DNA from 2 places in the Cohnella boryungensis genome. Region 2 is predicted to be linked to the other one. Evidence: riboswitches for the same ligand, from Rfam matches in the RefSeq annotation. Region 2 holds a riboswitch; the other holds the start of a gene.
What was found. Region 2 has a riboswitch for cyclic di-GMP ahead of ACFO1S_RS12400 (PilZ domain-containing protein). Riboswitches for the same ligand answer to the same signal wherever they lie in the genome.
Positions count from the first base shown of each region.

Region 1: it holds a riboswitch for cyclic di-GMP, as region 2 does, so the genes downstream of both, ACFO1S_RS17420 (fibronectin type III domain-containing protein) here and ACFO1S_RS12400 (PilZ domain-containing protein) in region 2, are expected to answer to the same signal.

Region 1 is NZ_JBHSED010000036.1:100,945-105,159, forward strand. It holds gene ACFO1S_RS17415 (ABC transporter permease) at 1-1,684, shown strand, start outside; cyclic di-GMP riboswitch class I at 1,940-2,038, shown strand; gene ACFO1S_RS17420 (fibronectin type III domain-containing protein) at 2,101-4,215, shown strand, end outside.
Region 2 is NZ_JBHSED010000020.1:23,275-27,489, reverse strand. It holds gene ACFO1S_RS12405 (histidine kinase N-terminal 7TM domain-containing diguanylate cyclase) at 1-1,643, shown strand, start outside; cyclic di-GMP riboswitch class I at 1,732-1,818, shown strand; gene ACFO1S_RS12400 (PilZ domain-containing protein) at 1,921-2,619, shown strand; gene ACFO1S_RS12395 (hypothetical protein) at 2,748-3,110, shown strand; gene ACFO1S_RS12390 (dehydrogenase) at 3,188-3,493, opposite strand; gene ACFO1S_RS12385 (cupredoxin domain-containing protein) at 3,560-4,009, opposite strand; gene uptA (undecaprenyl phosphate transporter UptA) at 4,181-4,215, shown strand, end outside.

The DNA.
Region 1 (4,215 bases), on a different contig from region 2:
CAGCTTAGGCAAATCCATTGAAGAGCAGTCCAAGCAACTTCCTTATTTAAGCCAGGTGAGCAAGGAACGCACCTTCAGTTATGCTCAGATCAAGGCAACGATACACAATAATGGCTTGATGAGTAAGGTTATCCCGTTCGTTCTCTTCTTGATCGAAGCGATTATTTTATTCCTCGCCATGTCGAGGATAATCGATTCTCAAAGAAATCAAGTGGGTATTATGAAGGCTTTGGGTGTACACAACAGAAGCATCATGCTTCATTACATGGGATACCCCGTGCTCGTAAGTATTATCGGCTCCATCCTGGGATTTGTAATTGCCGAATTTGTATTTGTGCCGTTAGTCACCGCATCGAATGCAAAAGCCTACTCTCTGCCCGGCATTCAATTCACGCTGTCTTGGTTATCGATCATTCCCCCCATCCTTTTCTCGAGTGTTTTTGGAATGCTATCCTGTTACTTAAGCGGGAGAGCCCTATTAAAGGAACGTGCGGCACAGGCGATGCGTCCCAAACCGCCAAAGAAGACGAAAAAGCTATTCATAGAAAGAGTTCCGGGGATTTGGAGTGCGATTTCCTACAGCTACAAGCTGATTCTGAGAAATATATTCCTGAACAAACAGAAAGCTTTAGCGAGCTCAGTTGGCGTTGCTGTAAGCACGGTTTTAATCATAACCGCTTTTGGCACACAAACCTCCTTGCAGAAAGTAGCTGACCAAGTTGAAGACGTATATACCTATGATTTAAGAGTAGATTATAAGATCGGAGCCTCTTCTGATACGGCAGAAGTCCCCTCCGGGATTAAAAATCGTTATTCTTTATCCACCTTTCCTGTTGAGTTCATCCACGAGGATGAGAAAGAAAATGCTACCTTAGTCGTTACGGAAAAAGAAAACAATCTCATTCATTTCTTCGATGACAAGGAGAACAGGATCGCTTTGGCGGATAATGGCGTGCTAGTCCCCCAATCTTACGCCGACAATTATCGGATTAGAGAAGGGGATACCATCCAATTAAAGTTCACGTCGCCGGAGCTTAAAAATAAAACGGTAGATATGAAGGTATTAAAAATAACGACACAGTATTCGAATCCGTCGTTCTACGTCACCCCCGATTATTTGGAGAGCTTTGGGCTGGAGTACAGTCCAACCTCGCTTGTAGTCGAAGCCAATAGCTCTACAGATCTTATAAGCGTTCGCAGCTTCTTTGAACAAGATCAATATGTAGATACGATATCAGATAAGAATTACCTTAAGAAAACAGCTCAATATATTTTGAAGCAAAACAGCTTCATATTTATCATGTTTATCGTCAGTGCCGTCGTTCTCTCTTTTGGCGCGATCTATACGATCTCTTCCATTAACATATATGAAAGGAATCGCGAGCTTGCAACCCTTAAAGTACTAGGCTATCAAAAATATAAAATAAACAGGCTTATATTTACGGAAAACCTCATCCTGACCGCCTTTGCGGTAATTGCGGCTTTGCCGATAAGCGGCTATGTATACAGCTTTGTTGTTCAGGCACTGTCTAGTACCCATCAACAAATCCCGGATAAATTAAATATATTCGTACTTGCGGTCTCGGTTAGTCTAGCCTTCATGCTTACCATTCTGTCTAGCTTATTGCTAAGAAGAAAAGTAACGAAAATCAATATGATCGAGTCTTTGAAGAGTGTGGAATAGTGGGGGAATTGAGGGAGTAGCTTGATATTTCTGAAGAATGAATCCTTATAGGACTTAAGGGGATTAAGCCATTTCGTGTGCTTAACCCCTTTTTTATTTGAAATTATGTCCTAAGGCAACACATTTTATAACTTTAGTCTCAGAATACAGAATAATTTAGAAGATACAAAAAGGAGAAACGTGGAAAATGTCGAATTTCTGAGAGGGTAAATATTCCTAAGTATACTAAATCAACCTTTTAATCAAGGCCATTTGAACTGAAAAAGGCAAACCTGTTCGAAAGACAGGGACGCAAAGCCACGGACCTTAGGCATCGGTCGAAAGACTGATTGCTATGGCAGCCGGGTTGCCTGCTCTAGTGGTCTTTTTATTTTTTCTCCAATGTCCTATTTCAACCATAAAAGGGGAATTATGAAATGGAAATTCGATTCGTATCCAGATTGGCTAAGGTATTATGTTTCGTCTTGCTTGTAGAATTCATCGTTCCTTTATTATGGAGTTCTCCGACTTATGCATCGTCCGCATCGCCGGATGTCAGCATTCAGTTCAGGTCGCCATTAGCCCCTGCAACGGGTGCGTACATACCCGATTACGGGGAACCTTACGGAGAACGGAACGGATACACGTACGGATGGAACTTCGATCATACTCCCTATTCGGTCAATGAGGCCGTATACGGTTCTTCGTTGCTGGATTCAGCTATCGGCATACAAGCCGGAGGGCAATGGGAAATTGCATTGCCTGCTGGCAGCTATGAGGTAGAAATCAGCGTAGGCCATGCCGTGTATGGCAGTACCACTACGCTCCAGGTAGAGAATGTGACGTTCTGGGATCACGCCGAGCTCCCGGCCGGCGGACTGGACAAAGTGAAGAAGCGCGTTCAATTGAACGACGGCAGATTAACCCTGAAGGGAGATCAAGCTAGCCCTTCGGCCTTCATCCATACGATAGAGATCACGAAGGACGTTCTGGCTAATCGTCCGACGCCGTTGCCTTATATCGGGTTGCCTGCGGAGATAAACAAGGTGCCCGGAGACAAGATTATTTTGTCCGGCTCGCAACGCAATGAACACAATGCCATTCCGTCCGTCAGAGTGAAAGAGCTGGGTCAGGCTATTGATAACTATATGAATGAACAAATATCGGTAATGGAACAACGAATTGCTACGATGGAGCAACAGGCCGAATCCTGTGCGGGTTGCAATGCCAGCGACCTGGAATCGGCGATTCTCCGCAGTCCGAACGAATACGTCGTGATGAAAGCGGGGCATCTGAATCTGGATGCTTCCGCGACGTTTGGCTCGCCATCCAAGCCAGTCTTTCTTATCTTGGACGGTTTGAATACGAACCGGAATCTAACTCTTACCGTATACGGAACGTTGGCGGTTAAGGGAAATCTGAACGCGAATACGAATCTGACGCTGCACCTGAATGCACCCGATCAACCGGCAGCAGCCGAAAAAGGGGATATATGGGTCGGGGGTTCGCTTCATTTGAATAACAATTCCGCTGTGCGAGTGGCAGGCGATTTTATAGCGGGAAGTCTTATCTATAACAACGGCCAATTGAACGTCCAGGCCGATCGGCTTCTTGTTGCCGACAGTATGCATATTAACACCCAGGTAGATATGACCATTGCACAGGAAATGCTCGTTGGCAGTTTGGTATCGAATAACCAAACGGCGAACATCAGAGTAAGCACAGGCGATGTATTCATTCGCGACGATATTCACGTTAATAATCATTTGAGCATTCAGACCGGAGGCGTCGTTGCGATCGGCGGCAGCATCACGGCGAATCAGAAACCGACCATCGCCACCGGCACCAGCGTGGTCGGCCAAACGAAATTGCATTACAGGGTCAACGGATTGCTCGCAGAGTATTATACTGAACCGAATTTGACTGGCGATCTATTCATCGTGGTGGACGAGAACGTAAATGTGAGCAACAAACTGCCGATTGCCAAGCCTGGTCTTAACGACGGCAATATGTCGGTGAGATGGACGGGGCAAATTACTCCTTATTTCACCGAGATGTACGAATTCGAAATGGATGTTCGCGGCGGGGTCAAGCTGTGGGTGAACGGCGTGCTTCTTATAGACAAATGGGAGGCAACGGGGAACGGCAAGTATTCCGGATCGCTTGCGCTTGAAGCCGGAGTCGATTATGACCTTCGTCTCGAATATGCCAATCGCGGGGGACAGCCTCAAGCGATCTTGAATTGGGCCAGCGAGTCCGGGACGAAGGAGGTCGTGCCGCAGAGCCAATTGTCGCCGTTCGCGATGCCGATGCTGACGGCGACCGCGACGGAGAACCTCGTGAATATCGCATGGACGACCGCCTTCAATGCGACCGATTACGAGTTAGAGGTAGATGGGATCATCTACTCGTTGGGCAACCAAGCCGCCTATACCCACGCTCCGCTGGAACCGGGCACTTTGCATAAGTATAGAGTCAGAGCGATCAACGGCGATATTAAAGGAGTTTGGTCGATTCTGCAAGAGGTGTGGACGTTACCGGATGTACCAGCC
Region 2 (4,215 bases):
GGATTGATTTTTCCCTCTTTATTTTGCTCTTTATCTTATTTGTTTGCGTCATCGCAATGAATAGAATTACGACGACTCACAAGGTTTATTTGGCCTTTCACTTTATTATGATGCTGTGGCCGCTCGGGCAATTTTCGGTAAAGCTTACGGACTTCCCCGACGTTCAATTGTTTTTGATCAACCTGTCGTTCGTGGCTATGGGGATGCTCGGACCGGGATGGCTTTTCTTCGTCTTCTTCCTGACGAACAGGTCGCTGCAGTTGAAGGGCCTTCGAGTATTCGCTTATATCGTTCCTGCGGCGCTTTGCGTAGTGGCGGCATTGTGGAACCCCGACGGACTATTCATGACCCCCGTCGGGGACAATTACGTTGAGCGGGTATACGGGCCGTTGTTCTGGCTGCTCGTGCTCGTCCAATTCGCTTACCTGTTCGTGGCGCTGATGAACATGTTCCATGCGCTGAAAACGGTCAGTTCCATTAACTTGCGCAAGCAACTTGCAACCGCTTTAATCGGCATGTTCGTGCTGACGGGATTCGGCCTGCTCGATGTGATGGTGAACGTGCTGCTTACGGAATGGCTGCCCGTGATCCCCGGAATGCTGGCGCTCGGCATTCTGCTGTCCGATCTCTGCTTCGTCATCGCCATCTATCGCTATGGCATGCTGGACATTCTCAGTCTCGCCCAAAGGGATATCATCGATCATATGACGACCGGCGTCATCGTGGTGGACGAGAACGACAAGGTGCTCGAAGTGAACCGCGGCGCTTCTCCGCTGGTGCAGGTTGTGCAGGGGGAAACGTTCGAGATGGAGAGATTTCTGGCTCCGCTTCAGGTGAGGGGCGAGGTCTACGAGTTTCTATATCGCTACAACAATCATCCGCAAGAGAAAATGCAAATGGAGTTCTCCATGCAGGACCCCGTCGGCCGGCATATTTCGATTCAAATCTCGCCGGTGCTGGACAATCGAAAAACCTTGCTCGGCCGCATTATTACGTTTCATGACGTCAGCGAGCTTCGCAAGCTGGTCGTGGAGATGAATCGCAAGAACGAGGCGCTGCACGAGCGGAACCTGGAGCTGATCACGATTCAGGAGGAGCTGTTCCGGGTCAACCAGAAGCTGGAGCAAATGGCCGTCACGGATGGGCTGACCGGATGCTTCAACCGCCGGTACCTGATGCAGCAGCTGGAGCATGAAGTGCTGCTGAATATGAGATATCAGATTCCATTCTCCATCTTCCTGTTCGATATCGATCATTTTAAGCAAATCAACGACAAATACGGTCATCTCGTCGGGGACGAGGTCATTCGCAGCACGGCCAACATCGTTCGTTCGATGCTGCGCAGGACGGACATTCTGGCGCGCTATGGGGGCGAGGAGTTTACGGTATATTTGCCTCATACCAATCGCGAGCAATCCGAGCTGCTTGCAGAAAAAATCATGCAGGCCGTGGGGGAGAATCGCGTAGATGCGGGTTCGGAGAAGGTTCATGTGACGATCAGCATGGGGGTTCTGTCCGAATCTAGCGAGGATTTGCGGTTCAACGATCCGAAGGAATACTTGCGCGAGGTGTTCTCCAGCGCGGATTCCGCCCTGTATAAAGCGAAGAACGAAGGACGCAACCGCGTCGTGATGGCCCTATAACGAACGGGGAGGGTAGGGGCTGTCCGGCCAAAAAAGAAGTTACGTCCCTTGTCGAAATATGGTACAATCGACGCAACAGACAATGTGATCGAGGCAAGGGCAAACTTGCTGAAAAGCAGGGACGCAAAGCTACAGGGTCTAATGTCCACAGGACGATGACAGCCTGGCTGCCGGTTGTCCCTACATGGATGAATCAGGCGAAACAGGCTGTCCCTATCGGGATGTGCCTGTTTTTTGGTATCAGGATCAAGCAGAACGAAAGGTGGTTGTGGCGGAAATGTCTCAAGCAGGCGACAACAATACCGGATTATCCGATCTGGAAAAGGATTTGCTGCCATTAAACGTGCTGCTGCACTGCCGAACCGTCGTAGAAGGAAAAAACTTCGTTACTACCGGCGTCATGACCCATGTGGAAGGCGAGCTGTTCGAGGTAGAGCTGCATGAATTTGACCAGTTCGAGCTGGGAGAGCCCGTCAAGCTGACGGTGTATTCCCCGGCGGGCATCCAACCGATGTCTTCGATCGTCTTCGCCAAATACGAGGGAGCGATCGCGGTTCTCCAGCCGCCTGACATGCATAAGCGCTTTAAGGAGAGGCGCGAGCATCCCCGGGTCGACATCGAGGGCAGCGCCGAGATCGTGAGAATATTGAACGCGGCGGGGGAAGAGATGCCGCTCGGAGACTCCGTCAGCCTCGCCGTTCATGATATCAGCATCTCAGGGCTCAGCTTCTCCGGGCCGGAAGCCCCGCACTTTATGAACAAATCAAGGCTGACGGCCAGAGTGGAGATCGGATTTGCGTTCGAATGCGAGCTGGAGATTGTCCGGCGCGAGCGTCAGGATAATCTCCTCCATTGCGGGGCCAAAATGCACGTGCTCGAACCCGAGATGCTGCGTCCGCTCCGCGCCTTGATCCTGCGTCAGCAGGTTCAGAAGAACGCGAAGACGCGTCAAAGCATAGGCAAGAAACGTACATAGCCGGCACTGCCCGATCATCAGCAGACCGGCCGAGCACAAAGTTGGGCGAAGCGCTGGGAAGCTGTCCGGAGAGTCAAGCTCGAATGCCGCATACACTGGAGCAAAAGCGGCAAAGGAGTGATGAATGGATGGCAATCCTGTATCCTCCGCCACCCAAAGGAGACTCGAAGCGTTCCCGCGTTCTGAAGCGGATCAAGCTTTCTTCCAGGAGCAGGCGGATTATTAGCGGACCCACCTTTAGCCGATTGACCGTCGTTTGGGTTCAGAACAACGGCGTGCCGTTCGATACGACGGGATTTTTCGCCCGCCTCTCGCGGGGCGGCGTTCTGGTCAGCACGGCCAGCTTTGATCGTTTCGGAGTCGTTCGATTCAACAATATCCGCACGCTGACGAACGCCACGTTTACGATTAGAGTATTCAACTTCAATGGCGTGCTGTTCCGCACGCGCACCATTCCTGCGGGCGTGCAGACGTTCGCGATTATTGGCTGAGTTCCCGACATACAAGACGTTGAAAGAAGGGAAAGGCACCGCATGCGGCGCCTTTCCCTTCTTTGTCGGTATGGCGATCAGCCCCCGAAGGCGTCGCGAAAAGCTTTGGACAGCCGATCCCGGTCGACGCCCCACAGCTCGGCGATGTCGCCGCAGATTTCCTGATCCCACCAATCGGCGAGCAGCTTGCGATTGCTTCGGTTTTCCGCGATCCAGATCAGATGGCCGATTACCCGCTTGTAGTAAAGTTCCTCGGCTTGCCGAACGAGAGCTGCGGGAACGTGGCGCTTCAGCCTCTTGAGGGTGCGATAGAGCTCGTTGGAGCACGTTCTGCGGATGCTGCGAGGCGTCGGCAGGGCGGAGGAATGCTTTTCCTGAAACATCTTCAAAGGCTTCACCTGCCTTTCTTTTCCCACCTTATGCACAGGAAAAGAAAGAGGTCACCTTATTTATTGAACGACGAGATATCCGACCATCGGGCCTCCGGACTTCGGATCGGCATGCGTCTGACAGACGATAGAATAGATGCCGGCTTGTTCGGGAGTAAACCGGACGACCGTCGTTTTGCCTTTGTTGATAGTGCCGCTGATGTTAAGCCCCTCGATGACGAAAGGATGGGATTGCCCGTTGATACCCGAAATTCTCAGCTCAACGGGTACGCCCTTCTTGGCCACGACGGTGCCCGGAGAGAAGAGATACGTTTCCAGCTTTTTGCCGCTGTCGGAGGTTGCCGTGAATTCTCCGGTCACGAGATGGAACACCTGCGCGTTCTCGCCGATCGGCGCCGTGGCCGGCTTCGTCTGCTGCCAGCCGATATAAGCGCCGGCAAGGATCACTACTGCTGCAATTACTGCGTACAACTGAATTTTTTTGCGGTTCAGGATCACGATTTTATTCATCACGTTCGCTCCTCTTCAACTTTGTCCACCTATCGCAGTCTATGCCGGGGCCCGTCCGGTCATGACAAGCCTGCAACGATTTTGCGGGAAGTTCGTATAACTGGAAGAAAGCCGTGAAATTGTGCTAGAATGAAGACGGTTTATCAAGGGGGAGAAGGCGGGTTACATACGATGATGGATACATTGCACGAGTGGCTGGGGCAGCT